DNA from 2 places in the Aeribacillus sp. FSL K6-2848 genome. Region 2 is predicted to be linked to the other one. Evidence: a T-box and tRNA genes for the amino acid it is inferred to sense, from the RefSeq annotation. Region 2 holds a T-box; the other holds one or more tRNA genes.
The links. The T-box of region 2 lies ahead of thrS (threonine--tRNA ligase). A T-box ahead of a tRNA ligase gene usually reads a tRNA of that ligase, here a tRNA-Thr.
Positions count from the first base shown of each region.

Region 1: it has a tRNA-Thr gene. The T-box ahead of thrS (threonine--tRNA ligase) is inferred to sense a tRNA for this amino acid. The anticodon was not compared.

Region 1 covers NZ_JBBOQQ010000001.1:195,807-211,092, reverse strand. Annotated here, with positions in the region: partial or broken gene NSS70_RS20705 (hypothetical protein) at 272-534, opposite strand; gene glmS (glutamine--fructose-6-phosphate transaminase (isomerizing)) at 631-2,433, opposite strand; gene glmM (phosphoglucosamine mutase) at 3,670-5,016, opposite strand; gene NSS70_RS01165 (CdaR family protein) at 5,046-6,404, opposite strand; gene cdaA (diadenylate cyclase CdaA) at 6,397-7,215, opposite strand; gene NSS70_RS01155 (anti-sigma factor family protein) at 7,372-7,974, opposite strand; gene sigW (RNA polymerase sigma factor SigW) at 7,989-8,552, opposite strand; gene NSS70_RS01145 (MerR family transcriptional regulator) at 8,858-9,643, shown strand; gene NSS70_RS01140 (tautomerase family protein) at 9,721-9,939, opposite strand; tRNA gene NSS70_RS01135 (tRNA-Gly) at 10,448-10,519, opposite strand; tRNA gene NSS70_RS01130 (tRNA-Lys) at 10,525-10,600, opposite strand; tRNA gene NSS70_RS01125 (tRNA-Gln) at 10,799-10,873, opposite strand; tRNA gene NSS70_RS01120 (tRNA-Tyr) at 10,982-11,066, opposite strand; tRNA gene NSS70_RS01115 (tRNA-Thr) at 11,079-11,151, opposite strand; tRNA gene NSS70_RS01110 (tRNA-Val) at 11,247-11,322, opposite strand; tRNA gene NSS70_RS01105 (tRNA-Glu) at 11,324-11,398, opposite strand; gene NSS70_RS01100 (hypothetical protein) at 11,669-11,860, opposite strand; gene NSS70_RS20700 (hypothetical protein) at 11,836-11,922, opposite strand; gene NSS70_RS01090 (response regulator transcription factor) at 12,234-12,878, shown strand; gene NSS70_RS01085 (hypothetical protein) at 13,101-13,445, shown strand; gene NSS70_RS01080 (IS1380-like element ISGsp2 family transposase) at 13,840-15,213, opposite strand.
Region 2 covers NZ_JBBOQQ010000001.1:3,156,771-3,172,056, reverse strand. Annotated here, with positions in the region: gene ytaF (sporulation membrane protein YtaF) at 1-112, shown strand, start outside; gene coaE (dephospho-CoA kinase) at 133-732, shown strand; gene NSS70_RS15325 (glyceraldehyde-3-phosphate dehydrogenase) at 885-1,910, shown strand; gene speD (adenosylmethionine decarboxylase) at 2,172-2,552, shown strand; gene nrdR (transcriptional regulator NrdR) at 2,983-3,444, shown strand; gene NSS70_RS15310 (replication initiation and membrane attachment family protein) at 3,490-4,884, shown strand; gene dnaI (primosomal protein DnaI) at 4,903-5,838, shown strand; gene ytxC (putative sporulation protein YtxC) at 5,925-6,752, shown strand; T-box leader at 6,821-7,053, shown strand; gene thrS (threonine--tRNA ligase) at 7,104-9,035, shown strand; gene coaW (type II pantothenate kinase) at 9,092-9,895, shown strand; gene NSS70_RS15285 (H-type small acid-soluble spore protein) at 9,916-10,095, opposite strand; ribosomal protein L20 leader region at 10,270-10,400, shown strand; gene infC (translation initiation factor IF-3) at 10,469-10,990, shown strand; gene rpmI (50S ribosomal protein L35) at 11,006-11,206, shown strand; gene rplT (50S ribosomal protein L20) at 11,241-11,600, shown strand; gene NSS70_RS15265 (hypothetical protein) at 11,749-11,940, shown strand; gene NSS70_RS15260 (hypothetical protein) at 12,218-12,628, opposite strand; gene NSS70_RS15255 (dUTP diphosphatase) at 12,751-13,239, shown strand; gene NSS70_RS15250 (M42 family metallopeptidase) at 13,289-14,374, shown strand; gene sspI (small acid-soluble spore protein SspI) at 14,389-14,613, opposite strand; gene NSS70_RS15240 (TrmH family RNA methyltransferase) at 14,681-15,286, shown strand, end outside.

The sequences.
Region 1 (15,286 bases), 3.0 Mb from region 2:
TTTTATAAATCACCGTAAAAAAGATTTAATGAATTGTTTACTTTTTCCTGACTTTTTAAAGATTTTTACTATATTTTTCTCTTTTCTAAACAAAATAAGATTGAATTGTAAGTTAATAGAAAAGAAAGGAGAAAAGGAGAATGGATGAAAGAGTTTTAGAGGTTCAAAGATGACTGAATAAAACCTATGGCGGTAGAGCTGGTTTTAATGAAGTGACTGAAGACGGAATTACTGGATGGGAAACGGTTTATCGCTTAATCCGGGCACTACAATTGGAAATGACAATTGTTTCTTCCAACGGTAATAAAGGAAACTGTTCTCCAATATCAATGATGAAAATCAGAATATTCAGTTAAATAAAAGTGGTTTCGTTCTAAATCTGTGCTGTTATTCGTTTTAATTCCCTTTAAACGAGCAGAGCGATCTAGTAAAGGTCGTCTTGAATGTTTAACCAGTGCCAATATCAAAACCTATACCTGAGCCACGATCTACTTTAATCAGCTTTAGATGTTCTTCTTTTGGACATAAAAACACCCCTTTAGACAATCATAATCTAAAGGGGTAAAACTGTGCAATTTTTTATAAACGGTATGACTTTATTCAAAGCCACATATCCACTGCCCAATTGCTTTATTCGACTGTTACGCTTTTGGCTAGGTTGCGTGGTTTGTCGACGTCGCAGCCGCGGTGAAGGGCAGCGTAGTATGCAATGAGCTGCATTGGAATGACGGCAACAAGCGGAGTTAGATCTTCATGAACTTTTGGCAAGATGAAACGGTCATCATCTTCTTCAAGTCCTTTCATGGAAATAACGCATGGATATGCACCGCGGGCAACAACTTCTTTTACATTTCCGCGAATGCTTAAGTTTACATGCTCTTGGGTTGATAAAGCAATGACCGGTGTTCCGTTCTCAATTAACGCAATGGTTCCATGCTTTAACTCGCCGCCGGCAAATCCTTCCGCTTGAATGTAGGAAATTTCTTTTAATTTGAGCGCGCCTTCTAAGCAGACGTAATAGTCAACGGCACGGCCGATAAAGAAGCAGTTTCGAGCTGTCAAAAGATAGTCTCGGGCAATTTGTTCCATTTCATCCTTTTGGCCGCATAGTGTTTCCATTGCATTCGAAATAATGGCAAGTTCTTGCAATAGGTTAAAATCAAGCTTGATTCCTTTTGTTTCAGCTGCAACAGCTGCTAAAATGGCAAGAACCGCAATTTGTGCTGTATATGCTTTTGTAGACGCAACCGCAATTTCAGGTCCGGCATGAAGCAGCAGCGTATAGTCCGCCTCACGGGAAAGAGTTGAACCCGGAACATTCGTTATAGTTAATGCTTTATGTCCAAGCTCCTTCACTTGAACAAGCACCGCACGGCTGTCTGCCGTTTCTCCGCTTTGTGAAATGAAAATAAACAGCGGATTATTTGATAAAAGCGGCATATTGTATGAAAATTCACTGGCAACGTGCACTTCTGTCGGTACTTTTGCCCATTTTTCGATTAATTGCTTTCCTACAAGCCCTGCGTGATAGCTCGTTCCGCACGCTATAATATAAATGCGGTCCGCTTCATGAACAGCTTGAACAATTTCTTGATCAATTTTTAATTGATCGTGTTCGTCTTGATATTTTTGAATAATTTTACGTATAACAAGCGGTTGTTCATCAATTTCTTTCAACATGTAGTGAGGGTATGTTCCTTTTTCAATGTCGCTTGCATCAAGTTCAGCAGTATATGGAGCGCGTTCTATTACGTCCCCGTTTAAATTTTTGATTGTCACTTGATCACGAGTGACAATAACGATTTCTTTATCCATTAATTCGACAAATTGATTTGTTACTTGCAGCATTGCCATGGCGTCTGAAGCAACAACATTAAAGTCTCCGCCAAGTCCCACAAGAAGAGGGCTTTTGTTTTTCGCAACATAGATCACGTCTCGGTTATTTTCATCTAATAGAGCGATCGCATAAGATCCCTTCAACAAGGATAATGTTTGGCGAAATGCTTCTTCGACACTTAAACCTTTGTTGACAAATTGTTCAATTGTTTGAACAATAACTTCCGTATCCGTTTCACTTTTTAATTCAACATTTTGTAAATACTCACGCTTTACTTGCAAATAGTTTTCAATGACACCGTTATGCACAAGTGTAAAGCGTTTGGATGCACTTTGGTGAGGATGCGCATTTTCTTTGCTAGGCGCTCCATGAGTAGCCCACCGTGTGTGGCCAATTCCGATGGAAGCTGAAACACTTCTGTCCACACCTTCACGAAGCTCCGCAATGCGTCCTTTTTCTTTAAATACATATGTTCCTTCTCCGTTTAATACTGCAATACCTGCAGAGTCGTAGCCTCTGTATTCTAATTTTTCCAAACCGCGCAATAAAATTTCCTTGCAGTCTTGTTGTCCGATATATCCTACAATTCCGCACATAGTCTTAGTTTCCTCCCCATTTAAAGGGGACAAAAGAAGCCTGAACAACTGGGGACAGATCTCTTTCCAGCCATCAAAGCTTCTCTGTCCCCTCACACATGTTTTGTAAAATGTATCCCGTTATGTCACAGTCTTTTTGTGCAAAGAGTCGCCTCTTTGTTTTAAGACGTGACTTTACGGCTGTACGGGAAGGCAACCGGGAGGCATCCGCCGAAACTTCGATAAACCTCCTCCTCGTCAACTAAGCAGATGTCCGCTCCTGCTTAGTCCAGGCGCTTTACAATAAAAAATTTTCTAACTGCCCACCTTTCTATTCTAGAATGTGCTAAAACAATTTATATATTACAATATGGAAAAGCAGTTCGTCAATTCATTTCTGTCTTTCCATATTGTATTATATGATTTCAAGCGTTTTCTCGATACAATGAATATTCAATAAAGAAAGGGAGCTTGCCTCCCCACAACCTCCTGAAAGTAGCCGGCATCCGCCAGCTACTTTCAGATAAAAATCGAAAAATAAATCGAGTAGGAGGGAGCGATTAACTCCCGTCCTCTCACACCACCGTACGTACGGTTCCGTATACGGCGGTTCAATTAAGATAATTGACGCAAGTCTTTATAACTTCCGTGAATAGCTGTTCTCTTTATGCCAGTGGTCACTCCACCCTCCAAGAGATCTCCCACGGGATTCACCGCTTCCTCCCTCAAGTGAGGTACTACGTTTTCTGTGTTCATCATGACTCACTGAATGCCAAGGGCTATTCTCTCTTAATTGTTCGGTCCTTCTTAGTTGTTCTAGACCAACTAATACTATGACCTCTGCTGACTTCTGACGGTTCAGCTATCTATCACTAGATAGGTTACCAAGGTTACTTGGCGTGCCAGCCAGACCTCCCCGGGTAAGAGTGTAATCTTTCCTTCCATCCATCTGCTTCATTTACTCTGTATCACCTTCGGCAGAAAGGGCTTTGTTTTGTCTTGCAAACTCACCCAGTGATACCTAGCCTCATATGAAGTTCGTGTTCCTCAGACCGGAAGTTTGCCGCTCGCTTCCTTCAGATTCCGCGTCACCACGGACACCCTTGCGTTAAGCTAACTGCTACTTCTGCCTTCGCAGCTCGGGACTTTCACCCTATAGATTACACCCATGCCGGGCGCACAAGCAAGTGGAGAAAAACGCATTGTTTTTCTCCACTTATTTATTTTAGAGACTTACCGGACAGCCCCGTCTCTTCATCATTCAACGCCCATTTCCGCTTTGATAACTTCCACAATTTTTTTCACGTACCTCTGGCATTCATCTTCCGTCGGCGCTTCGGCCATTACACGAACGAGCGGTTCTGTTCCGGAAGGACGTACGAGAATTCTTCCATTTCCGTTCATTTCTTTTTCTACTTCTTCTATAACAGCTTTTACTTTTTCATTTTCCATGACAGCCTGCTTGTCCTGCACCTTTACATTGATCAAAAGCTGCGGGAATTTTTTCATTTCACTCGCAAGTTCAGAGAGCTTTTTGCCTTTTGTCTTCATTATGTTGACAAGCTGAATCGCTGTTAAAAGACCGTCACCCGTCGTATTGTAGTCAAGAAAAATAATATGTCCGGATTGCTCTCCACCTAAATTGTAGTTGTTCTTCTTCATCGCTTCGACAACATAGCGATCGCCGACAGCGGTTTGAACGCTTTTTAGTCCATTTGCCTCCAAAGCTTTATAAAAGCCTAGGTTGCTCATAACTGTCGATACAACAGTGTCCCCGTTCAGCATTCCCTGCTCTTTTAAATATTTGGCGCAAATAAACATAATTTGATCCCCATCAACAATTTTTCCGTTCTCATCAATGGCAATCAAACGGTCCCCATCACCGTCAAACGCTAAACCTATATCTGCTTCTTTTTCTTTCACAAATTCCGCTAACGTTTCTGGATGAGTAGACCCAACCCCATCGTTAATATTCAGACCATTTGGAGATGCACCGATTGTCGAAACATCTGCATCCAAGTCGGCAAAAAGATGTGTAGCTAGTGATGATGTGGCTCCGTGCGCACAGTCCAAAGCGATATGTAAACCAGTGAACTCTTCGTCAACCGTCTGTTTTAAATATTGCAAGTATTTTTGTACGCCTTCAAAATAATCGCTCACTTGCCCCAGATCAGAGCCGGTCGGTCTAGGAAGGTTATCTTCTTCTTGATCGAGCAGCGCTTCAATTTCTTCTTCTTGTTCATCGGAAAGCTTAAAACCATCAGGGCCAAAAAATTTTATTCCGTTATCTTGAACAGGATTATGCGAAGCGGAGATCATGATGCCTGCTTCGGCTCCTAATGCCTTTGTCAAATAAGCAACACCTGGTGTGCTAATGACTCCAAGCCTCATTACCTCGGCGCCAATGGAAAGAAGCCCGGCAACTAAAGCACCCTCAAGCATATGACCTGAAATGCGGGTATCCCGGCCAATCAACACTTTTGGTCTATTTTTATCTTTTGTTAACACGTACCCGCCAAAGCGTCCTATTTTAAACGCTAATTCAGGAGTGAGTTCACTGTTGGCAACTCCTCTTACTCCGTCTGTACCGAAATATTTTTCCATGAATCATCGCTCCTTTTAAAAAATATCACTTAATTTGAAGCTTCTTCAGCAGACTTTTTTTGTTCAGATGGTTCAACTGAATCGTTATTTTCTTCTATTTGATTTCTTCTTTCATTATCTGCTTCTTCCAACGAGTTTTCTTTATTGGATAAGCGAATCTTCACTTTTTCACTCGATAAAACTGTCGAGAGGTTGTAACGGTTTTTGGCCTCCACATTTACTTCATGTTCTCCTTCATCTAACCCTGCAACATTCACATACAATTCGATATCAGATTCTTTTACGTTTTTCAAAACACTGTCTTTTCCTCGCAAAACAACATCCAGCTTTCCTGTATCCGGATCAATAAATTCAATTTCCTGATCGTTTCCTAAACCGATGACTTTGATCGGCACCTGTTTAAACGTCTTTTCTTCTCGTTTTTCAATATCTATTTTAATTTGAACTTTATTCGGGACAACGTTTGTCACTCCATCCGGAGCCGGAACATCAGCTTCAACTGTCGCATTTTCTTTGATTTTGCTTAAGTCGACAGATACATCATCAATTGACTCTATTTGCTCTAGCACATCCTTTGGACCATAAATTGTCACTTGGCTAGGGATCGATTGAATCGATGATATGCTCAGTCCATCAGAAAGCTTTCCTGTTGTTTTGATTTTTAAGGGTACAGATTTCGATTTCGTTGGGCTTTCTACCGGCACTGTTACGGTAACCGCTGACGGTTCGATTGTAACAGGCAGGATGTTCCCATTTGCATCGTATACTGTCACTTTTGACTTCTGTACAACTGTTCCATCAGCACCTTCCAAACTTACTGTTGCTTTCACAACAGCTACAGCATCAATATGCTCTTTTGCGCCTGTAATTTTTACACTGTCCGGTTTAACAATCGGACGCTCCGCAATGTAGCCTTCCTTCATTTTGTTTTTATTAATAACTTCCACTTCAACCGGAAAATTTTCAGATACCTTTTCATGAATACCTACTGTAATGACAGCCGGATCAATGTCAACCTCCAATTGGTCAGACAAGTTTTTATGTTTCAAACGGACACTGTGCGTGCCAACGGATAAATCCGTTAAATCTGCAAAAATTTCAAAGTCCTTGACTTGTTTTGTCGTAGTGACAATACTTTTGGGCCCTTCAATCGTAACGGTGACGGTTTGGGGAATACCGGTGACAACAAATGCACGGTCGTCATAGTATACGTTTACGGGCACATCTGTAATTGTAGCTGTTTCGGTTGTGGATGGCGACCGAAATATATTGTATTTTTCTTCATTATTCGAAGCAGGCGATTCTATATTCACTGAAGCATATAGCATGAGCGCTAGCAACAATGCAATGATGCGCATAAACCAGTTGCTATTCATTAATTTATCCATTCTTTTTCACCCTCCATTGCCAGCGGCTAGAGGAAGCAGCTTTCGTACGGTTAAACTCAGCCAAGAGCATCTCCTTTAACGTTTCTGGAGTTAAATGTCTATGCAGCTCACCATCCTTGGCAATCGATATACCGCCTGTTTCTTCAGAAACAATGATAGTTATACTATCGGTTACTTCACTAATTCCCACTGCAGCGCGATGGCGTGTGCCCAGCTCCTTCGATATAAACGGGCTTTCGGAAAGCGGCAAATAACAGGCAGCAGCGGACACTTGATCTTTTTGTATAATAACTGCACCATCATGTAAAGGGGTATTGGGGATAAAAATATTAATTAATAGTTCAGCAGAAATATGGGCATTTAGCGGTATACCGGTCTCAACATAATCCTCCATTCCTATTTTTCGTTCAATCGAAATGAGAGCACCGATTCTCCTTTTCGCCATATACTCAACAGCTTTTGCTATTGCTTCGGTCATGTTTGTTTGCCCATCATCTTCCTGGCTAGCTGCCCTTGCAAATAGACGCCCCCTTCCTAATTGCTCAAGGGCTCTGCGAAACTCCGGCTGGAAAATAATGATGATAGCCAAAAAACCCCAAATCAACACTTGGTCCATTAACCATTGCAAAGTATTCAAGCCTAAATATTGGCTTAACACTCTAACGATAATGATTACGATAATTCCTTTTAAAAGCTGAACAGCTTTCGTTCCACGAATCACCATAATCAATTTATAGATAACGAACCAAACGAGGAGAATATCAATGACATCTATGAGGTAATGCAAAAGAGAAAAATCCCCTAAGGTCATATTGTTTTCCTCCAATAGTTCATCAAATCGCGATTGATCTATTCTAATCAAACTTCTAGGTTTGAAAATCTCTCTAATCAAAATTCCACTTTATTATATCATAACTTTTCCTAAATGCACTTAAACATAAAAATAGACCATCCTACTAAAGATGGCCTATTGTTTAAAAACCTCTGACAGAGTCGATTTTACTTCATACCACAGCCACTCAAACAATTCGTTTATTTCCTCAACCTCTCCGGTAACTTGACCGGCAGAAGCCAAATATTGGTCTCCGTTAATCACCGTTACATTTCCTTCAACTTTTCCTTCTATTTTAATATCACCGTTTTTAACAGTAATATCACCTTTCACCGTTTCTCCTTCAGGCACAATAACAGTACGGTTGTCAACAACCAAATTATCATACTTTGTTACGCTGAATTGGCTTTCTTCATAAGAAGCAAATAAACTTCCAGTCATTAGAATAACAAATAGTGCAGCGGCTGAAAAGAAAGGATGATTTCGGAACCAGCGTCTAGTTGAGACCGTACGCTTTTCTTTTGGCAGTTTTTCTAACACCTTTTGCGTAAAATCTGCCGGTGCTTCAACATGTGAGATACTCTTGACAAACGCTACAGCTTTTTCCAATTCTTGATAATGTGCCTTGCAATCCTCACAAGATTGCAAGTGTTTTTTTAACTCACGGCCTTCATCCTCATGCAAATCCCCGTCCAAATACTTATGGATCATCTCCACTACATGCTTAGGACATTTCATCTTACTCACCCCAATCACAAATGCCTTAATTGTTTGCGTAAAGCCTCCCGTCCCCGGTGTATTCTTGTTTTAACTGTTCCGACTGGAAGTTCCAATATCTCTGCGATTTCTTGCAAGGATAGCTCCTCAATATATCTCAATACGATGACTGATCGATATTTATCCGGCAGTTTTAAAATTTCTTTTTGAATCGTTTCTTGCAGTTCAATTGCTTCAACTTCTTTTTCAGGCATTGCAATATCAGATGATACTTGGGAGTACATTGTTAAGCCATCAGTCCCCGCAACTTCTGCATCTAAATAATAGTCCGGCTTCTTTTTCCGAATACGATCAATCGATAAATTGGTTGCAATCCGATAAATCCATGTAGAAAATTTTTTGTTCATATCAAATGAATGGATGTTCATATACACTCTTATAAATGCTTCCTGTGCTATGTCCTCAGCTTCATGGACGTTTCCCAGCATTCTATAACAAAGTTGAAAAATTTTATCTTTATATAATTCAACAACTTCTGCAAATGCATTTTGGTCGCCTTTTTTAATTTGTTTGATCTTTTTATTTATAAATTCTTCCATTTTTCTACCTCCGCAGTTGCGGGTACATCATGATACGAATTCGTTCCCCAAAGGTTTCATTTTTTTATAAATCTATTCTAGCAAATTTTAGGAATTTATGTTTTCATCTGCAAGAAAAATTTTTTCCTTTTGTAGCAAAAACCTTTCACATTCCCATTTCTGGGCTTTTTATAAAGAAACGTCCAACTTGTCATAATGAAAAATGACATTACAAATTTTTTTCAGAGGGGTTGCACCTAACGCCGCGTTAGGTATTATGATCACAATAGGTTTATAAAGATAAGTGTTTTGGGGGCGATGTTAAAGTGAAGGAAGAGACTTACTTTACGATTGGCGAATTTTCTAAAAAGACGGGAACAACAATCCGAACATTGCATTATTATGATCAAATTGGACTGCTCAAACCGAAAAAAAATCCTCGTTCTGGACACCGATTATACTCTGCTCATGATGTATTGACACTTCAAAAAATAGTCAGTCTTAAATTTTTAGGATACAGTTTAGAACAAATCAAAGAGTTAATTAATGAAACCAACTTCGATTTAAACTTAAAGGAAACTTTACAGTTCCAAAAAGAAGCGCTTGAAGAACGAAAGGAACATATTGAAGAAGTGCTCAAAGCCATTAAACGAATTCTCACGATTTTAGAAGAAGAAAAAGAAGTGGATAGCAATGTTTTAATGAGTCTTATTCAGAGCATACAAACAGAAAAAGAACAGCGCAAATGGTTAGAACATTATACGTCAAAAGAAGTAGCTGAAAAGCTTTTTGATCAGCCTGAAGAGGTAATGATCTCCCTTGACAAAGAATACATCCAATTATCCCAAGAAACAAAAAGATTGGCAGGAAGACCTGTCGATGATCCTGAGGTAGAAGCGTTAGTCGAAAAATATATGAAAACAATATTAGAATTTATCGGAAAAGAATTAATTAGTGTTATCGGGAATTTAGATGAAGCTGAAATTAAAACTATTGAAAATAAATTGGCATCTCCATTTACACAGGAGGAAGAGGAGTGGCTTCAGCAAGTGATGGAACATTATGCGATGAAAGCTGGGCTTCTCCAAGATGAAAATATTGACCGACTTTAGCAAATAAAAAAACTTCACCTCCCCTTTTCCAATTGGGGAGGTCATTTTTTATCTTTGAATTACAGGATGATGGATATTCATTCAGCTCCCATTTTCCCGAAACCTTCCCCAAATTTTATCGAGTGAAGTGTTCCGCCGGAAGCCCAATTATCTCTTTCATATTCATCGAAAACTACTGTAACCCATTCTTCTTTCACGTTTAGTATTTGCGCTGCTGCTTTTGTTATTGCCTCAGTAAACTGCTGTTTCTGTTCTGCGGTTCTTCCTTTAGCCAGCCTTACGTTGATAAAAGGCATCGAATCACAACTCCTTTAAGCCGTTTGAATTTATAAATGGTGTCGAAATTTATTCGTCCTCATCCGGATCTGTGCTATTTCAAAAAATGAAACAAGACAGAAGTTTGTCGATATACTTCGTCACAACACCCGTAAAAACCTTTGCTGGGCAGTCATTGTATGCAAAATGTTTTACACAAATCATCCTCTACAGCAACAATCTTCTGGAAAAGAGACTAATTTTTAAAATCAACAAAAAATCATTTAGGTCATGGTTCCATTTAGGAACAACCGCATTACCAATACTAAAAGGAAAAATACAATTCGACTTCAATGGTATATCCAAATTTAAAAGGCTGTTATGGGACTAAAAAGGAGAATGCTCCTACATATCATTATTTTGAGATTCAAAAGCGAGGATTAGATATAATCGAAGGATTAGTAACATTTCAAATAAAAAAATCCTGACAATTTCTTGTCAGGAATTAAGTTCATCTTATTTTATAAAGTTTTCCCTATTGAATTTAAAAGCGGAAGACGGGACTCGAACCCGCGACCCCCACCTTGGCAAGGTGGTGTTCTACCACTGAACTACTTCCGCACAAATGGTGAGCCATGGAGGATTCGAACCTCCGACCCTCTGATTAAAAGTCAGATGCTCTACCGACTGAGCTAATGGCTCTTAAAGTCTTCTAATCCATTTTAAAATTTGTCAGATGTCCCTTCCTCTTCCTGATTTTTCGAGGATACTGGATGCGTCGGGACAAATCGCTGCTTATTCGACGAGGCTTTGCCCTTTGTAAAATCTAGTTAAATCTTACTTTCTATCTAACATTTTTACAAAAAAAAGAACAGACATGAACTGTCTTTTTATAATAAATGGCTGGGCTAGCTGGATTCGAACCAGCGCATCACGGAGTCAAAGTCCGTTGCCTTACCGCTTGGCTATAGCCCAATATCACCATTCATCTCTTGACTAATTATATTGTACCAATAAAAAAATCACTTTATACAACATTTTGTTGTTTAATGTGATTTCAATGTTTCATAACATTCTTCGGCATGGTGGAGGGGGACGGATTCGAACCGCCGAACCCTAAGGGAGCGGATTTACAGTCCGCCGCGTTTAGCCACTTCGCTACCCCTCCGATTATTAAAAATGCCGGCGAGAGGAATCGAACCCCCAACCTACTGATTACAAGTCAGTTGCTCTACCAATTGAGCTACACCGGCGCAATAAATACTTTAAATCACACTCAGTTTTTACCTTTGTTTAAATTGTTATGCCAGCCTCATTAAACTTGTTTAAGAAAAGCTTGTTTAGTACATGGTGGAGGATGACGGGATCGAACCGCCGACCCCTTGCTTGTAAGGCAAGTGCTCTCCCAGCTGAGCTAATCCTCCATGGTGACCCGTACGGGATTCGAACCCGTGTTACCGCCGTGAAAGGGCGGTGTCTTAACCACTTGACCAACGGGCCAATAACATCATTAGCAAAAAGACAAATTAAATTATATATAACAATTTACTTTTTGTCAATTATAAAATCATTTTTCCTTCACAAGTTTTTTATTAAGCAATCGACGAGTATTAGTATAGAGGAAAAATGGTTTATTGTCAATATGAAGATTGAGCCAAGCATTTGCAGGAGGGATTCCATAATAAACGCATACAAATGATAAAGATAACCCCAAAGTAATTCCTAGTCCTACTTAATCTCTTCAATGCTTGATGGATAAGTGTTTTCACTTTATTTTTTAGGTACATGGTACGGGTCACGTGTGGCTTCGTTTATTGTTCTCGTGATCTTTTCGATGTATTGTTTGAATGGGCTTCTTGAGATTTTTTCCATCTTTCTACTTGTCCAATAAGCGTTTTGATGACTAACTTTTTCTAATGCTGCCACCAAGGCCGTCATCATCGCACCGGTACCTTGATCCACCCAGTTCCGCCCATTTTCAAATGTTTCGCAAACACACTCATCGTTCTTTCTGTACTCCCCATTGGACGCATTCCGGTCATGTCTATTCCTTTTTCTCTCAGCTATTTCTGGATTTGCTATAAAAAACCTCCTTATATCTATTCTTGAGGAGATTATCTCATAATCTTACAGAGTCTAGAAGATTGGCTAAATTTGACGCTTACTTTTAAGGGAAAACGTTCCAAAAAAGGTTAAAATTATAAAAAATCAGAAACAATTCTGAGAGATCTGACGTTTTAATAAGTAGAAAGTCCTTCACAAGAAGTTATGTCTGATATTTCGAATTATCCAATGTTTTTCTTAAGGCAACGGGCGTGAAGAGAGGTGTAAAAAGGTGCGTTATGAAAAAATACGTGTACTATTGATTGAGAAAGACAAAGATGAGTTGTTAAAAATTTGCTCTATCGTTAAAAATGAGACCGACATAGAAATAGTAAGAGTCACGTGCGAGCTGAAATGTTTAAGTGATTTTATTAACCGTTTACATGTGAACATTGTACTAATGAATATCGGATTAGTAAAAGATACAGAAAAAGTCAAAGTAATAAAATCTGTTACTGAAAAAACAAAAGCACAGCTGATTATTTTAAATGATCAGATTGACAATCGATTGATTTTTGAAGCTTTTATTGCCGGGGCAATCTGTTACATAGACAAATCCTATAATCATATTCCAAATGTAATACGCTTAGCGTATCAAAAATGGTCACTTAAAAGTGCTTATGTTGAATCTGTTATCCGTAAGGAGTTTTGTCGCTTAAGACAACTAGAGATCCACTATATGAAGGAGAGATTAACACAAACAGAACAAAAAATATTAAAGCTGATCGCTGAAGGCTATAAGCAAAAACAAATAGCAGAAATATTAATGGTAGAAATTAATACAATAAAAAAGCACATTACTAATATTTTGAAAAAGACGGGGGAAAAAAGAAGCAAAGAAGCAGCCCGAAAGGCCCGGGAATGGGGGTTAATTTAAAAGGTGGCAAGAAAATTTGGGACTTTTTTCAAATGTGGCTTCTACTCTAATCACCGTTCTGTATTGTTAGAAAATGTGAACTGTAAAAACAGGTAGCTAGCACCTTACTCGAAGGATTCTCGCGGGAATTCAGGAATTTTAATGCGGAAAAACGAGGAGGGTTTTATTTGAAAAAAATGGTTAAAAATTGCTTTAACTTCTATTCTAGCTGTAGGAGCATTAGTGCCTGTTGCATCAGCTGCTAACTACAAATTTCATTTTGATGTGACAACAAACTTTTTAACTGGACGTGCTTATACTAACTATGCATGGAAATTTACAGATAAAGAGAATCCAGTTGTTAAGATTACTAGTATAGATTCGAATTGGACAGCAGGAGTAAGAATGGAAAATTCGGAAGGTGCGAAAAGAAGTAGTAATCTTTATACTAAAAAGGCTGGTAATTACACATTAACAAATAATGGAGCTAAGGCCAGTTATAAGTACCGTTTGAAAATCTGGAAAGAAAAAGGAGGTAAATTTGACCGCTTTACGATGAAAGGGAAATGGAACCCAGATACGTATTAACTTAACTCTTTCAATTTCGATTCCGTAGCATATCGCATTTCTGCAATGTAGAAATGCGATATGCTTTTAAAGTAGTTTTGATAGTTATCAATCAGAAAGCGAGTGAAAGATAATGCTCTTACTGGAATTAAAAAGGGGTTTATTGAATAAGCGCATGTTAGTTTCCTGTATGTTTGCTCTTGTATTACCTGAATCCGTGATGAATTGAAATCGACTTTGATTTTGTTGTAATTTTGATGGATTGATAATCCATAAAACCCTTTTTATGCTTATGACCTATGTCATCTCTATTTCCGAAAATGGAACAAATCTCTTTTTTAGGTATACGAACCAAAAAAATAGACAAAAAAGCACAGGGAGTGACGTTGGACATCAGTTCCCGAACATTCGTTCGTTATCTTGCCTCTCTCCATTTCTGATAGACGTTCAGTAGGGGCTCGCTATAGCCACTCCTTCGCGTCAGTTTCATCCAGATCTGTCGTGATCGACGGACGAGTCGCCCTGCCATCGTGATCACCGTCTGAATAATCGTCTTGATGCGGCGGCGTTTCACTTTGTGGTGCAACGGATGTCTCGGATCGCTTAATAGATCTTGTCCAATCAGACGAAGAAGATTGTAAACGAAGGCTCCCATGACCAACACGAGCGCATTCGTTTTCATCTTCCCAGATGGAAGCCGCTCTAAATCTAAGTCGCTCTTCAGTTCGCTATGAAACTGTTCGCATGTCGCATGGTCATGATACAACGCGAGCACATCGCTCATTCGAACATGCTCGTATCCTTTGAGCCGCACCCAATAGCTTTCCACTTCATAATCAGGAACGAGCATCAGCTGTCCATTGCGTTCCATCGTCCGTTCCGTCACTTGGGTGACTTGAACGTACGTATACGTGTTTCCATCGATCGCTGCCTTCTGTGGAAGGCATAGCTCATAGGTTTGTACTCCTTCGCTTTGTCCATCATCGACACGTTTGCCCTTTTGCGAAGCGATCTGGAACCAAAGCGCTTTCGATTCTCGGCGTAAGTTTCGCTTGATGACAAAGTCCACGTCTTCCTTTAGGCATACGTGCACATTCGCTTCTGCATCGTTTCCTGCATCCATGCGAACAAGCAGACGAGATGAAGTCAGTTGACGAGCTCGACGGATAGCGGTGACTAAAAACGAGGGCATGTTGTCTTGCACATGTTGTTTCCCTGGACGCAACTCGGCATGAACGAGATACCCTTCCTTCCCTGCATACGCAAACAACGGTGTAAAACCGTCAAATCCTTTATACGTTCGACTGACTCCTTCTTTTTTCGTATCGGAGTTGTCAAATGGGGAACCATCTATATCAAGGGGAAGCCATGTCGTCTTTCCTTTGGTCCAACAAGGGGACAAAGTGGCATGTCGTTGAATCAACAGACGTATGGACTCCTCCCAAAGAATCGTTTCGGTCATCGGAAGACAAGCGAGCTGATCGAGTCGTTGTCGCAAGGTTGGAGAGGAAGGCACGTGCTGAATCCCCATCGATGCCGAAAAGATATCGTCCTGACGATACGCTTCGATATGATCGAAATCCGTTTTTCCTGTGGCAAGCAAGCCAATCATCGAGCGAATGACATCGCTATGGGAAATGTGCACTTCTCGACGAACCGTTGGAAGCCGAAGTGCGTTTACCCGTTTATCCAGTTTCGTTCGATGGAGTAAGTAGCCAACGAGAGCAAGCCCAGCACTTGGGGTAATCGCTTCATCTGTCAATACAAACCGAATCGGGAAATCTTTCATCACATCACCTACTTGATGAAGAATCGTCAACGTCGTTTTCCCTTATCGTATCAACGGTTTGCGACCATTGTAA
Region 2 (15,286 bases):
TGTTTATATTGGAATGAAATCCGGCCGATTTGCTTCATCCTATTCGTTTTTTGAAAAGTTTTCATTTATCCCGGGTTTATTATTAATAATGATCGGTGTTTGGGCCATGTAAGGATAAAGGAGAATGATGATATGACAATGATTATTGGATTAACTGGAGGCATAGCAAGCGGAAAAAGCACTGTGTCTGAAATGCTTAAAAAAAGAGGCATTCCAGTTATTGACGCAGATCTAATTGCAAGAGAAGTGGTAGAAGTCGGCAAAAAAGCATATACAGAGATCGTAAATGCTTTCGGAAAGGAAATATTAAACGAAGACTTAACGATCAACCGAGCTCGATTAGGCTACATTGTATTTCAAAACGAAGATAAGCGGGAGAAGCTAAACAGTATTGTACATCCTGAGGTCAGGCTGGAAATGAAAAGGCGACAGGAACAATTGATCTCAGAAGGTGCGAAAGCAGTAGTTCTTGATATTCCCCTTCTATTTGAAAGCAATTTGAAGCATTTAGTGGATAAAGTGATTGTTGTTTATACGGGAGAAAAAAATCAACTGGAACGATTAATGAAAAGGAATAATTTTTCGAAGAAAGAAGCTTTATCACGCATCAATGCACAAATGCCTTTGAAAGAAAAAGTAAAATTTGCCGATGCAGTGATCAACAATGATGGAACATTAGAAGAAACGGAACAGCAATTGGAAAACATTCTCATGAATTGGGGAATTGGTTAATCCGCTCGCAAATAGAGCGGTTTTTTTATTTTTAGTATATATTTTTTTAAGAAACGATTAAAATAATTGTTTCGTTATTTTATAAATATGATATACTAATTAACAGAATAGGAGATAAAAAGTGTAACATAATGCCGGAAGGGGATATTCACATGAGTGCTAAGGTTGCCATTAACGGTTTCGGCCGAATTGGCCGAATGGTATTCAGAAAAGCAATTTTAGAAGGAGATTTGAATATCGTAGCAATCAATGCAAGCTATCCAGCAGAAACATTGGCTCATTTAATTAAATACGATACAAACCATGGGAAATTTGAAGGAGAAGTCATTCCAAAAGAAGATCATTTAATTGTAAATGGCCATAAAGTGCTTCTTTTGAACAATCGAAATCCTATTGAACTTCCCTGGAAAGATCTAGATGTGGACATAGTGATTGAAGCGACAGGAAAATTCAACTCCCGTGAAAAAGCGATGATGCATGTTGAGGCAGGGGCGAAGAAAGTTATTTTAACAGCACCTGGAAAAAATGAAGATGTAACGATTGTTATCGGTGTAAACGAAGAACAATATGATCCTGACAACCATGTCATTATTTCGAATGCTTCTTGCACAACAAACTGTCTAGCGCCTGTTGCAAAAGTTCTTGATGAACAGTTTGGCATTGAATATGGTTTAATGACTACTGTCCACGCATATACGAACGATCAAAGAAATATTGATAATCCGCATAAAGATTTAAGAAGAGCGCGAGCGTGCGCCCAATCAATCATTCCGACAACTACCGGTGCAGCAAAAGCGATCGGTTTAGTTTTACCGCAATTAAAAGGAAAATTGCACGGTCTTGCATTAAGAGTGCCTACACCAAACGTCTCCCTCGTAGACTTTGTTGTAGATCTAAAACGCGATGTGACCGTTGAAGAGGTAAATGAAGCGTTTATCCAAGCTTCTCAAGGAAAGCTGAAGGGGATATTAGATTTTTCTTCAGAACCGCTCGTATCGGTTGACTACAACACAAACCCGCACTCTGCTATTGTCGACGGTTTAACGACAATGGTTATGGGAACAAGAAAGGTAAAAGTGCTTGCATGGTATGATAATGAATGGGGCTACTCTTGCCGCGTTGTGGATTTAGCAAAACTTGTAGCAAGCAAATTGAATAAATTGGCCGCAGCTGTATAAAATGATGGGAGGGTTGATCTTTACAAAGATTGACCCTCTTCTTCTTTTTGTTTGGATACTTTTTTCAGCGCAAAATTTTTGACAAAGTATGTTGCAAAAACAAATCAAACCATATATACTATTTTTCGTGAACTTCTTAAACGCAAGGTAATGTGGCTACTTAAAGGGTTAGGACCTCTTTGGACTAACTTTCCCCCGTGGTAGTTAAACATACCAGAGTGCGAAGAATTCATAAAAATTTATAAAGGGGGATCCATGGCTATGGAAACAATGGGACGTCACGTTATCTCTGAGCTGTGGGGATGCGACTTTGATAAGTTGAATGACTTGGAATTTATTGAAAAAACGTTTGTAAATGCAGCATTAAAATCAGGTGCTGAAATCCGGGAGGTTGCGTTTCATAAGTTTGCGCCTCAGGGTGTAAGCGGAGTTGTGATCATTTCAGAGTCACACCTAACAATTCATAGTTTTCCAGAGCATGGATATGCTAGCATTGATGTGTACACTTGCGGTGATTTAAATCCAAATATTGCAGCGGATTACATTTCTGAAGCTTTAGGTGCTCAAACGCGCGAAAATATTGAAATTCCTCGCGGTATGGGTCCTGTTCAAATCAAACAGGGTCAAGCAAAAGCACTTTAAAGTGAAAACAGAATAAAATTTGAATGGAAATGCAAAGAGGTGTCAGCTTTTTACTGCACCTCTTTTTATATTATAATAAAGAATAATATTTCATATTGAATGGTATTTAGAGGCATCTTATTTGTGGCTTCAAAGGACCGAGTTATTCTACCCCCTGCAAAGCCGTTATGAAAAAGAGGCTTTGATGTTTTTAAAATCATTCATTGTAGTGATGTAAAAATAAAAAAGCTTTTATTGGCATGGCTGCCATCACTGTTTGGCGGTTCGAACATCATTTGATTGGACCGGACTGACAGAAATCCATTTCATTCAGTCGAATTATCTATAACAAAAATACAAGAGCTTGAAAGTTTCTTGTCTGATCCAATGCTATTTAATAAGATGTAGGTAGAGCTTTTTTGATTTAGTTAAAAAGATTGGAGCTGGTGATATGAAATGCCCTTCCTGCCACCATTTTGGAACACGTGTTTTAGATTCGCGTCCAGTCGATGAAGGGAGATCAATTCGGAGGCGAAGGGAATGTGAGGAATGTCAATATCGGTTCACAACGTTTGAAAAAGTGGAAGAAATTCCGCTCATCGTTGTGAAAAAGGAAGGAACACGTGAAGAGTTCAGCAGGGAAAAAGTTTTGCGCGGGATGATTAAAGCTTGTGAGAAAAGACCGGTTTCTTTAAAAAAATTGGAAGATGCTGCGCATGATATTGAAAAAGAACTAAGAAATCTAGGTACATCGGAAATATCAAGCGAAACGATCGGCGAAATGGTGATGGACAGACTAGCCGAAATTGATGAAGTCGCATACGTTCGATTTGCTTCTGTTTACAGGCAATTTAAAGATATAAATGTCTTTATTGAGGAATTGAAAGAACTGATCAAAAAAGAACGTTCATAAAGAGCTGCGAGATTATGACATGCTATTTGGGAAGGTTTTGAAAAAATGATTGGACATCATCACTGGAAAGAGCTGCTGCCTGTTGATCGCTACGTTGTGAAATGTACGAGCAGTTTGATTCATGAATTTGACCGAAAAGTTCTTACATTACTGTACCAGCCCTTAATCGGGCCAAGAACGTTAAACTTATACATGACGCTTTGGAGCGAGCTTGAACAAAACCGTCTTTGGGGGACGGAATCGACCCACCATTTTTTAATGGCTGTTACTCAATCCCCATTAAATGAAATTTATCATGACCGTTTGAAATTAGAAGGAATAGGTCTTTTAAAAACATACCTTGTCGATGAAAGCGAACCGAAAAAATATATTTATGAACTTCAACGACCTCTTTCCCCCAAACAATTTTTTTATGATGGAATGTTGAACATATATTTATATAACAGAGTTGGAAAAACGGTGTACCAAAGATTGAAAAGCTATTTTTCCGATAAATCGGTTGATAGCAACGCCAAAGATGTGACAAGATCATTTCATGAAGTATACCAATCGATCCACCCATCTGAGCTTTCAGCCAATATTGCAATGGAACCTGAGGAAAACGATCAGGAGCTTTTTGATCATGCGCCTGGAGAACCGATTTCGATTCAAAACCAGTCCTTTGATTTTCAATTGTTTTATGCCGGTTTATCAGAGCATATTGTGCCCAAAAAAGCGATCACGCCTGCGGTTAAGGAAGCTGTTGAGAAATTAGCATATGTTTATGGAATTGATCCAATTGAAATGAAAAATCTGGTCATCCGTTCTTTGGATCATGATGAGCAAATTAATTTAGACGAGCTGCGAAAATGGGCGAGGGATTGGTATAAGCTGAATCACGGCAACCGTCTTCCAGAGCTTGTTGATAGGCTTCAGCCTTTGAATCAGCGGGTGAAAGACGAAGAAATTGAACAGTCAAAAGATAAGGAATTAATTCGACAGCTTGAATCCATCTCTCCAAGACAGTTTCTAAAAGATATTTCAGGCGGTATTGAACCGTCCGCAGCGGATTTGAAAATTATTGAAGATGTCATGTTTCAGCAAAAGCTGCTTCCCGGAGTTGTCAACGTTTTAATTTATTATGTCCTGCTAAAAACAAATATGAAATTGTCAAGAGCGTATGTTGAGAAAATTGCCAGCCACTGGGCTCGATTAGGAATTAAAACTGTGAAGGATGCAGTGGATGTGGCGAAAAAAGAACATAAGAAATATTTAACTTGGGCGGAAACAAAGGATAAGAAGACTGACAGCAAAAAAATCGTTCGAAAAGAAAAACTCCCTTCATGGCTTTTGGAAAACGAAAATCAACAGGTAGAAAACATCGATCCGGAAGCGTTTGAAAAAGAAAAACAAAAGCTGCAGGAGCGGATTAAAAAATATAAAAATAAACAGAAGGACTAGGCGAAAGGAGGGAGGAAGATGGAATCCCTGCAAAATCATTTAAAACAATTCATGAACAGCAAAGGGTTTCGGGAAACGTATTTGAACTTGAAACAGCAAATAAAATCGGACAAAGATGTCAGGTTATTTTTAGAAAAGCATAAAGATCAAATCGATGAAAATATGATTGACCGCAGTTTAGGCAAACTGTATGAATTTGTAACGCAGAGCAAGTTTTGCCGTGAATGTCGAAATTTAGATGAGTGCAAAAATATTTTAAAAGGATATCACCCTACATTAATTATTGAAAGAAAAACAATCGACCTGAAATATGATAAATGCCCGAGAAAAGAAGCATATGATGCTCGAAAAAAACAAGAATCGCTCATTAAATGCATGTATGTACCAAAGGAAATCCTCAATGCACACCTTGAGGATATTGATTTAAACGAACCGAACCGTCTGAAGGCAGTGTCTCTCGTGCAAGATTTTGTTGAGCAATACGGTCAAAATGATCGGTTAAAAGGATTGTATTTATACGGTTCTTTCGGCGTGGGAAAGACATTTATTCTTGGAGCGATCGCGAATGAGCTGGCGGAAAAAGGCGTTCCTTCCATGCTTGTATATGTTCCGGAGTTTGTCAGGGAGTTAAAAAGCGCTCTTCAAGATCATTCACTGAATGAAAAGATTGATGCGGTTAAAAAAATTCCGGTATTAATGCTTGATGATATTGGTGCTGAATCGATGTCGAGCTGGATGAGAGACGACATTTTAGGTTCGATTCTCCAATTCCGCATGCTTGAAAATTTACCGACCTTTTTTACATCCAACTTTAATTTTAGCGAATTGGAACACCACCTGACTTATTCACAAAAAGGCGAAATAGAACAGTTAAAGGCAAAAAGAATTATGGAAAGGATTCGTTTTTTGGCCATTCCCGTGGAATTGAAAGGAAAAAATCGCAGACAAGAATAGCCGCTGGACAGCAAACACTTCTAAATAATGCCATCCCCCCATATATATAGAAACAGGACTTGCTATATAAAGGGGGGGATCTTTTTTTGCTGGAAATAACTTTTCAAACGGAAAAAGAAGCTTCTTATCTGCATCAATTGCTTAATACAGAGAAGGAAAACTTTGATTTCCAAGCAGCCTTGCTGAACGGCACAGTATTAACATGTGAAACAGATGATTGGGAAACATTTATATCTGATGTGCTCGTACCATCATTTGTTGACTTTTTTCTAAATGTGAAAGAGCCCCGTCTCCTTCTTTTTATAATTGAAAAACAATTTTATTTTGAGGATGAAGATGAAAAACAGCAAATTTTACATATTGCTCAATCGATCTTGGAAGGAGAGCGGGCGGAAATTCCAATGATCAAACATTTTGAGCCGAGAGAAAACTTAATTATTTCTGCTTTAACGAATTTCCTTCGGCCAAACCAATCTTTTTCTATAGAATCATTTATTCAATTCCGCTTGTCTGATTATTTATCAAGACTTTCGGAATATGTCGGTCTCTCCATTGAAGAGTATAAAATGGAGCAGGAATACCAAAATTTTATTCAAAGCTTGCGGGAATATGTTCTCAATAAAAAACCGAAATTATCAACGATTCATATTTTGCATGATACTTCCTTTCAAGTGTTTAATGAAAAGTTCATCGAAATAAAAGAGCTGGAATTGAAAAAGTGGATTGATCGGGAATTTATTTATCGCCACCCGATGTATATTGATTCCCATTTGCTGGCCCCGCTTGTATCCATTGCTCCTTTAGAAATTTATATATACTCCGATCAACAGGAGGAAGCAATGATTCAAACGATCCAAAACATCTTTCAGGAACGGGTTCGATTTTTTTCAAGGGCTAGCTTTCAAAAACGATAAGTTTCTTTCAGTACTCCTTGATTTTTGGTGGCGAATCAGTCTATAATACGGTTGAAATCATTCATCACGAAAAGGTTATGATGAGGACACGGGAGTATTATCACAGTTCAAAGAGAGGGAAGGCACAGGCTGAAACCTTCCTAACTCGTGTAATGCTCTTACCACCTCTAAACTTCAGCTGTGAACGGCTTTTGCCAAGTAATAGCTGGCGGATTGTTCCGTTATCAAAATGAGCCGCTCAAAGTTTTGAGCGGGAACTAGGGTGGAACCACGGGTTTTACATACAACACTCGTCCCTTCTTTTAGGGACGGGTGTTTATTTTTGCAAGAAAAAACAAAGGAGGAAAGAAGATGAAAGAAGCCATTAAAATTACTTTTCCAGACGGTTCTGTAAAAGAATTTCCGTACGGAACAACAACGGAAGAAATCGCTGCATCCATCAGCCCTGGATTAAAGAAAAAAGCCATTGCAGGTAAAATAAATGGAAAGCTTATTGACTTAAAAACCCCGATTGAACAAGACGGCCAGATTGAAATTTTGACGCCTGATACAAAAGAAGCGTTAGAAATTTTACGACATAGTACAGCACATTTAATGGCGCAAGCGATTAAACGGCTTTACCCAAATGTAAAATTGGGAGTCGGGCCCGTCATTGAAAACGGTTTTTATTATGATATCGATATGGATGAAACGATCTCTCACGAGGATTTGCCTAAAATCGAAAAAGAAATGAAAAAAATTGTCGGCGAAAATTTGCCGGTTATTCGTAAAGAAGTAAGCCGCGATGAAGCAAAAAAAATGTATGAGGAAATCGGCGACCATTTAAAGCTTGAGCTTATCGATGATATTCCGGAAGGCGAAATCATTTCCATATATGAGCAAGGAGAATTTTTCGATCTATGCCGAGGAGTCCACGTTCCTTCTACCGGAAAAATAAAGGAATTTAAATTGCTCAGCGTAGCCGGCGCCTACTGGCGTGGAGACAGCAAAAACAAAATGCTTCAACGCATATACGGTACAGCATTTTTTACAAAAGAAGAGCTTAAAGAACATCTCCGCATGCTTGAAGAAGCAAAAGAGCGGGATCATCGCAAGCTTGGAAAAGAATTAAACCTGTTTACCACTTCTCAAAAGGTTGGACAAGGCTTGCCGCTTTGGCTGCCAAAAGGTGCAACTATCCGCCGGATTATCGAACGCTATATTGTTGATAAAGAAATTAAACTCGGATACCAGCATGTATACACACCTGTTCTCGGCAGCGTCGATCTTTATAAAGCTTCCGGCCATTGGGACCATTATCAAGATGATATGTTTCCGCCAATGAAGATGGATAACGAAGAGCTTGTATTGCGTCCGATGAATTGCCCGCATCATATGATGATTTACAAAAATGAAATTCACAGCTATCGGGAATTGCCGATCCGCATTGCAGAACTTGGAACAATGCACAGATACGAAATGTCAGGTGCATTGACAGGGCTGCAGCGTGTTCGCGGGATGACGTTGAACGATGCACATATTTTCGTTCGGCCGGATCAAATTAAAGACGAATTCATCCGAGTTGTCCGCCTTATTGAAGAGGTATACGAGGATTTTGGTATAAAAGATTATTCGTTCCGATTATCTTACCGCGATCCTGAGGATAAAGAAAAATATTATGATGATGATGAAATGTGGGAAAAAGCCCAGTCGATGCTGAAAGCCGCAATGGACGAACTCGGGCTGGATTATTATGAAGCGGAAGGTGAAGCGGCATTTTACGGACCGAAATTGGATGTACAAGTGCGGACGGCTTTAGGAAAAGATGAAACATTATCGACTGTTCAGCTAGATTTTCTCCTTCCGGAACGGCTTGATTTAACATATGTTGGCGAAGACGGCAAACATCATCGGCCAGTTGTTATTCACCGCGGAGTTGTTTCAACGATGGAACGGTTTGTTGCCTTCTTAATTGAGGAATTTAAAGGCGCCTTCCCAACTTGGCTTGCACCTGTGCAAGTGAAAGTCATCCCTGTTTCGCCGGAAGTGCATCTTGATTATGCCAAAACAGTAGAACAGCGTCTTCAGCAAGAAGGCTTGCGTGTTGAAGTCGATATTCGGGATGAAAAAATCGGCTATAAAATTCGTGAGGCACAAATGCAAAAAATCCCGTACATGGTCGTTGTCGGTGATCAAGAAGCAGAAAATGAGACGGTCAATGTCAGAAAGTATGGAGAACAAAAATCAGAATCCATGCCGCTGGAGACATTTGCTGTATCTGTTGGAAAAGAAGGGAGAAAATAAGGAAATCGGCGTTTGCTGATTTCCTTTTTTTTAAAGCATAAGCGAGGGGTGTACAGATGGAAATAGTAGGAATTGATGCAGGGGGAAGTTTATTAAAAATTGCTTATGTTGAACATGGACGATATCGGTATAAATGGTTTCCAATTGATGAAATGGATCAAGCTCTTTCTTGGATGAAGAGATTGAAGCCGGCTGCCCGCTATAGAATAACAGGAGGCAGAGCTGCAAAAGTAAAAGAAAAATTGACCGGCGCTGATGTGACCTTTATTCCAGAATTTGATTCAGTTTGTATAGGAACAAGAGAGCTTTTAGTAGAAGAAGGAAAGGAGCCAAAGAGCGATTTTTTAATCGTCAGCATCGGAACTGGAACATCTTTTTTCCTTATGAAGGGCGAGCGGTATGAGCGTTTGCTTGGAAGCGGTATCGGCGGCGGTGTTATTTCCGGTTTAAGCCGGCTCATTTTGCAGGAGAGCAATTTTTATCAAATCGTTGATTTGGCGAAAAAAGGTGATCGAAGCCATGTTGATTTGTTGGTAAAAGATTTGTATGGAGAAGAGGCTCCTCCAATTTTAGGAGATGTAACCGCTGCTAATTTTGGCAATCCGGATTTATCGAGAGCCCGGAAAAAAGATGCTTTTGCAACGTTATTTCAATTGATTGGTGAAACGATCGTTCTTTTGGCAAAGCAATGTGCCGAGCTTCATCAAGTGGACACGTGTGTCTATGTTGGAGCTGCAATTTCGCAAAACCCTCCTTTACAACAAATCATCCAAAGCTTTGATTCCATGACAGGTCTGCAAAGCATATTTTTATCAAACGGTTCTTTTACCGGAGCATTGGGAGCTATTTTATATCAATAATGTTTAAAACAATGGAGGAATTATTTTTCTTCAAGCTCAGAAATATCTACAACCGTACGTTCTTTAAACGGACCTCTTACATGAACGGTTGCTGTTTTTCCATCTTCATTTAGCTGATCAATCCAAACGGAAGCTCCGTTATAGAGAACTTCAATATCAGCGGGCGAGGATAAAATTTGTTTTACGCGGTTTGCATCCATTTCGATCACTCCAATAGTTATATGTTGATTATCATGTCCACTCCATTCCGATTTATGTATGTTCATTCAAATAGACTCTTGCATTTTCTGTTTGAATAGTTTAAAATGGTATCGTTTTTGAAGAAATGTTGTTTTGACAAAGCTGCTTTGCCATGGTAGAATATTATAGTCAAGGAGAACAAGCAGAAGCACCCGCTTCTCACCTGATTGACGCACATTGTTGCTGTTGACAGGTTTATACATTGGACAAAAAGTTCGTGTATTCAACGTGTGGGTGCAGTGTGCGTCTACGCGTTTTTTATTTGCATAAACGAATGTATAAGCTCTGTCAAGGCGAACGTGCACTTTGTTTATAAAATCTTGGAGGTGGCTCATTATTAGCAAAGATATGTTAGTAAACGAGGGCATCCGCGCTCGTGAAGTTCGACTGGTCGATCAAAACGGTAATCAGTTAGGCATTAAATCACGGCAAGAAGCGCTTGATATTGCCGCAAATGCCAATTTGGATCTCGTTCTTGTTGCTCCGAATGCAAAACCGCCGGTTGCTCGCATCATGGATTACGGAAAATACCGCTTCGAGCAGCAAAAGAAAGAAAAAGAGGCGCGTAAAAAGCAGAAAGTTATTAATGTGAAGGAAGTCCGCCTAAGCCCAACAATTGAAGAGCATGACTTTAATACAAAGCTTCGCAATGCTCGGAAATTTTTGGAGAAGGGTGACAAGGTGAAAGCATCGATCCGCTTTAAAGGAAGAGCGATTACCCATAAAGAAATCGGCCAACGAGTTCTAGAAAGATTTTCTGAAGCATGCGCTGACATCAGTTCTGTTGAAACGAAGCCGAAAATGGATGGGCGCAGCATGTTTCTAGTGCTAGCACCGAAAAACGAAAAGAAATAGAAGGAGGATCCTTTTATGCCTAAAATGAAAACTCATCGCGGCTCTGCGAAAAGATTTAAAAAAACTGGGAACGGAAATTTGAAACGGTCTCATGCATTTACTAGTCATTTATTCGCTAACAAAACTCAAAAGCAAAAACGCAAACTTCGCAAACCAGCATTAGTAAGCAAAGGTGACTTTAAACGTATTCATCAAATGCTTGACAATATAAAATAATTTTTAACTTCGATTTTTTAGGAGGGAATGCATTATGGCACGTGTTAAAGGCGGTACAGTGACACGCAGACGCCGCAAAAAAATTATTAAGCTTGCAAAAGGTTATTACGGTTCGAAACATCGTTTATATAAAGTTGCTAACCAGCAAGTAATGAAATCTTTAATGTATGCATACCGTGACCGTCGCCAAAGAAAACGCGATTTCCGTAAGCTTTGGATTACGAGAATCAATGCTGCTGCGCGCATTCACGGTCTTTCCTACAACCGGTTCATGCACGGTTTAAAGCTTGCTGGCATTGAAGTAAACAGAAAAATGCTTGCTGACTTAGCAGTAAATGATGAAAAAGGATTTGCACAACTCGCCGAAACAGCTAAAGCTGAATTAAATAAGTAATCGAAAAAGCAAGCCACCTATAAACGTACATTGCTCTTTGGGCTGGACATAATTGAACAGCACATTATTGATCCCCTTTAAGTAGACGTGTAAAAAATCTGCGCAATGACTCGCGGATGCTGCACTTCTATTTGGAGGGGATTTTTATATGGCTGAAAAGGTAAACGATTATGGCTTTACGTTTCTCAACAGTGAAAAAAGTCAAAAGTTCAAGGGTTTTTTAGGCCGATGCAAAAAATTTAGGTTCTATACTAAATGTTGGGATCAAGAATATCATCAAAATGAAAAAAGCATTTACGAAGCACTCTGTTTTATAATGAAAGTGACCAAACCCAATTAAAAAGGAGACTTCGAAAAATTATAATCAATTACCGAGCTGTTTTACAAAATTTCATAGAGGAAGAGAAAAGGTAATGGGATAAAAATAGAAATGGAAGCTAACAGCAGCTCCCGCAATGGGAACTGCCTTCAGAATGCTTATTTTCTTTTTAAATCAGAAATGTTGCATAGATTGATCAAAAAAGCGACACCATGATCGTCCAGTCATGAACCGCATAGTCTTTTAACGCTGTCAATTTTGAACGGGAATGTCAAGCTGCTCTTTCTTTTTTGCTGTCTTAAGATAGTGTCGGGAATTCCGATTCGTTCCGATTCAAAAACTCTTTAATTGGACTTTTCCAGTCGATTTTGGCGTAAGGATATGCTTCTTTTATTTTCGATTCTATAAATTGAAAATCTTCTTTTGTAAACCCCCTTAACTTATTTGGAGTAGATGTCCAAATAAAAACGGAGATAACTTCAAAAGAAGTTTCAGTCGTGCCTAAATATTTTTCCCCTTCAAATAAAACTCCTTTATGCGTTAACAAAAAATTTTTGTGGACATTTTCTTTATCATCAAGAAAGAAAAATTTTTTTTGCTCATGAGCCAATTCTAACTTTCGCTTCGGGTTCAATAAATATTTAATGAATGAATAAATTAGGAAAATAATCGCAGCAATTATGAAAAGACGAAGAAGGATGACAATCATTTACTTTAAACCTCCCCGAAGGTCATATTCATACATATACATTACGAAAAAGGAATTGAAGGGGTTTCATTAATGATCACATTTGCTATAATTTTTTTAGATATATTTTAGGGGTTGAGAAAATGGATTTTGAACAGTTATATAAAATGCAAAAAGAATTGGATGAAAAAATTGAAAAGAAACACGGTTTGGAGGAAGAAAGGCTGATCGAGAGAAAAGTTTTAGCCTTGCTTGTCGAAATTGGCGAATTGGCTAATGAAACGCGCTGCTTTAAATTTTGGAGCGTTAAGCCGCCTTCCGACAGAGAGGTTATTTTGGAAGAGTATGTAGACGGCCTTCATTTTTTATTGTCGATCGGCCATGAATTGTATATTGAAAAACTGCCGGAAATGAAAGCAAAAAAAATCGATAAAAGCCTGACCGATCTTTTTTTAAACGTTTATCAAAAAACGGCAAAATTCAATGAATATTTGTCTGTCCAAGCGTATATCGATTTATTTAACGACTATGTTACACTCGGCTCTGCGCTGGGCTTTTCAGAGGAAGATATTATTTCAGCATACATGGCGAAAAATGAAGTCAATCATGCTAGACAAAATCAAGGATATTAACAATTCCGTTTGGAAAAAATGAAGAATATAAATTAAAGGAGGTTTCAGTGTGGAGAAATGGGATGAAACATTGAAAATGTTAAAAGATTTAACAGACGCGAAAGGCATCGCCGGCAATGAACGGGAAGTCAGAGAAGTAATGAGAGGGTACATAAAAGATTATGCGGATGATATCCAAACGGATGGACTCGGCAGTTTAATTGCCAAAAAAGAAGGAGAATCAGGCGGACCCAAAATTATGATCGCGGGCCATCTTGATGAGGTCGGCTTTATGGTTACGCAAATTGATGATAAAGGGTTCATTCGCTTTCAGCCTGTTGGTGGCTGGTGGAATCAAGTTATGCTCGCACAAAGAGTGACGATTGTCACCCAAAAAGGAGATGTGACCGGCATCATCGGTTCCAAGCCGCCGCATATTTTGCCGGCAGAAGCACGAAAAAAGCCTGTAGAGATCAAAGACATGTTTATTGATATTGGCGCCAGCAGCCGAGAAGAAGCGATGGAATTTGGTGTTCGTCCCGGCGACCAAATTGTGCCTTATTTTGAGTTCACCGTTATGAAAAATGATAAAATCCTTTTGGCGAAAGCTTGGGATAACCGCATCGGTTGTGCAATAGCGATCGAAGTTTTGAAAAAGCTGAAAGGGGTAAACCATCCGAACGTCGTTTACGGTGTAGGAACCGTTCAGGAGGAAGTAGGATTAAGAGGAGCCCGCACATCAGCCCATTATATTGAGCCTGATATTGCTTTCGGCGTAGACGTCGGAATAGCCGGCGACACTCCAGGCATTTCCGAAAAAGAAGCGATGGGAAAAATGGGGAAAGGTCCGCAAATTATTTTATATGATGCTTCTATGGTCTCCCATAAAGGGCTTCGCGATTTTGTCGTAGGGGTCGCTGAAGAATGCGGCATTCCATATCAGTATGATGCTATGCCGGGTGGCGGTACAGACTCCGGATCGATTCATTTAACAGGAAATGGTGTTCCAACGCTTTCCATTACGATTGCAACGCGCTACATTCATACACACGCTGCGATGATTCATCGCGAAGACTTTGAACATACGGTTCAATTATTGACAGAAGTCATTAAACGCCTCGACAAAAAAACGGTTGAAAACATTACGTACAACTAAAAAGCAGGAGCTGGTTATTTCCCAGCTCCAGTCTCTTTCAATCCTTGTTCAAGTGTTTCAACCATTTCCTGCTGATCACGCTGACTTGAATGGTTCCAGATAATTTCAAATAACACGCCTAACCCTGGAAGCATTTTTTCTTCCTTGCTATTGATGGCATCAACGATCGTTTCTCTCAGCTCGTCTTTTGAATTTTGCGATATGTTGGCAATGACTGCATTGCGCAAATCAAAATTCATATCCTTCACCTCGTTTTTCTTCATTCTTCTTTATTTTTTCTTTTGTTTTCTATAATATGTATATGAAATGAACTATCAGTTGAAGGAGACACCATCATTGAAACGGATTGCGTCAACTAAAAATGAAAGAGTAAAAGAATGGAAAAAGCTGCAATCAAGAAAAAAACGGGAAGAGCGCGGGCTGTTTTTAATTGAAGGCTTGCATTTAATCGAGGAAGCTCTCAAATACAAATCAATTGTTCAAGAGTTAATTGTTTTAGACGGAGCGAAGCTGCCAAATCATTTTTTCGAAGGTACTATTCCGACAACGATTGTTTCCAAAGAGGTGTTTTCGCTTCTGTCTGAAACGGATTCCCCGCAAGGTGTCATGGCTGTTTGTAAGCAGCTTAGGTGGGAAATCGATTTGAACGCCAAAAAATGGCTGTTAATAGATGCGGTTCAAGACCCAGGAAATCTCGGTACGATCATTCGTACTGCAGATGCGGCTGGAATGGATGTTGTGATTTTAGGTGACGGGACGGTTGATTTGTACAATAGTAAAACGATCCGGGCGACACAAGGATCAATTTTTCATTTGCCTGTGGTCAATTCGTCATTAAAACAGATTATAAACAAATTGAAGGAAGAGAAAATTCCTGTATTTGGAACTTCAACAAAAAATGCTGTTTTCTAT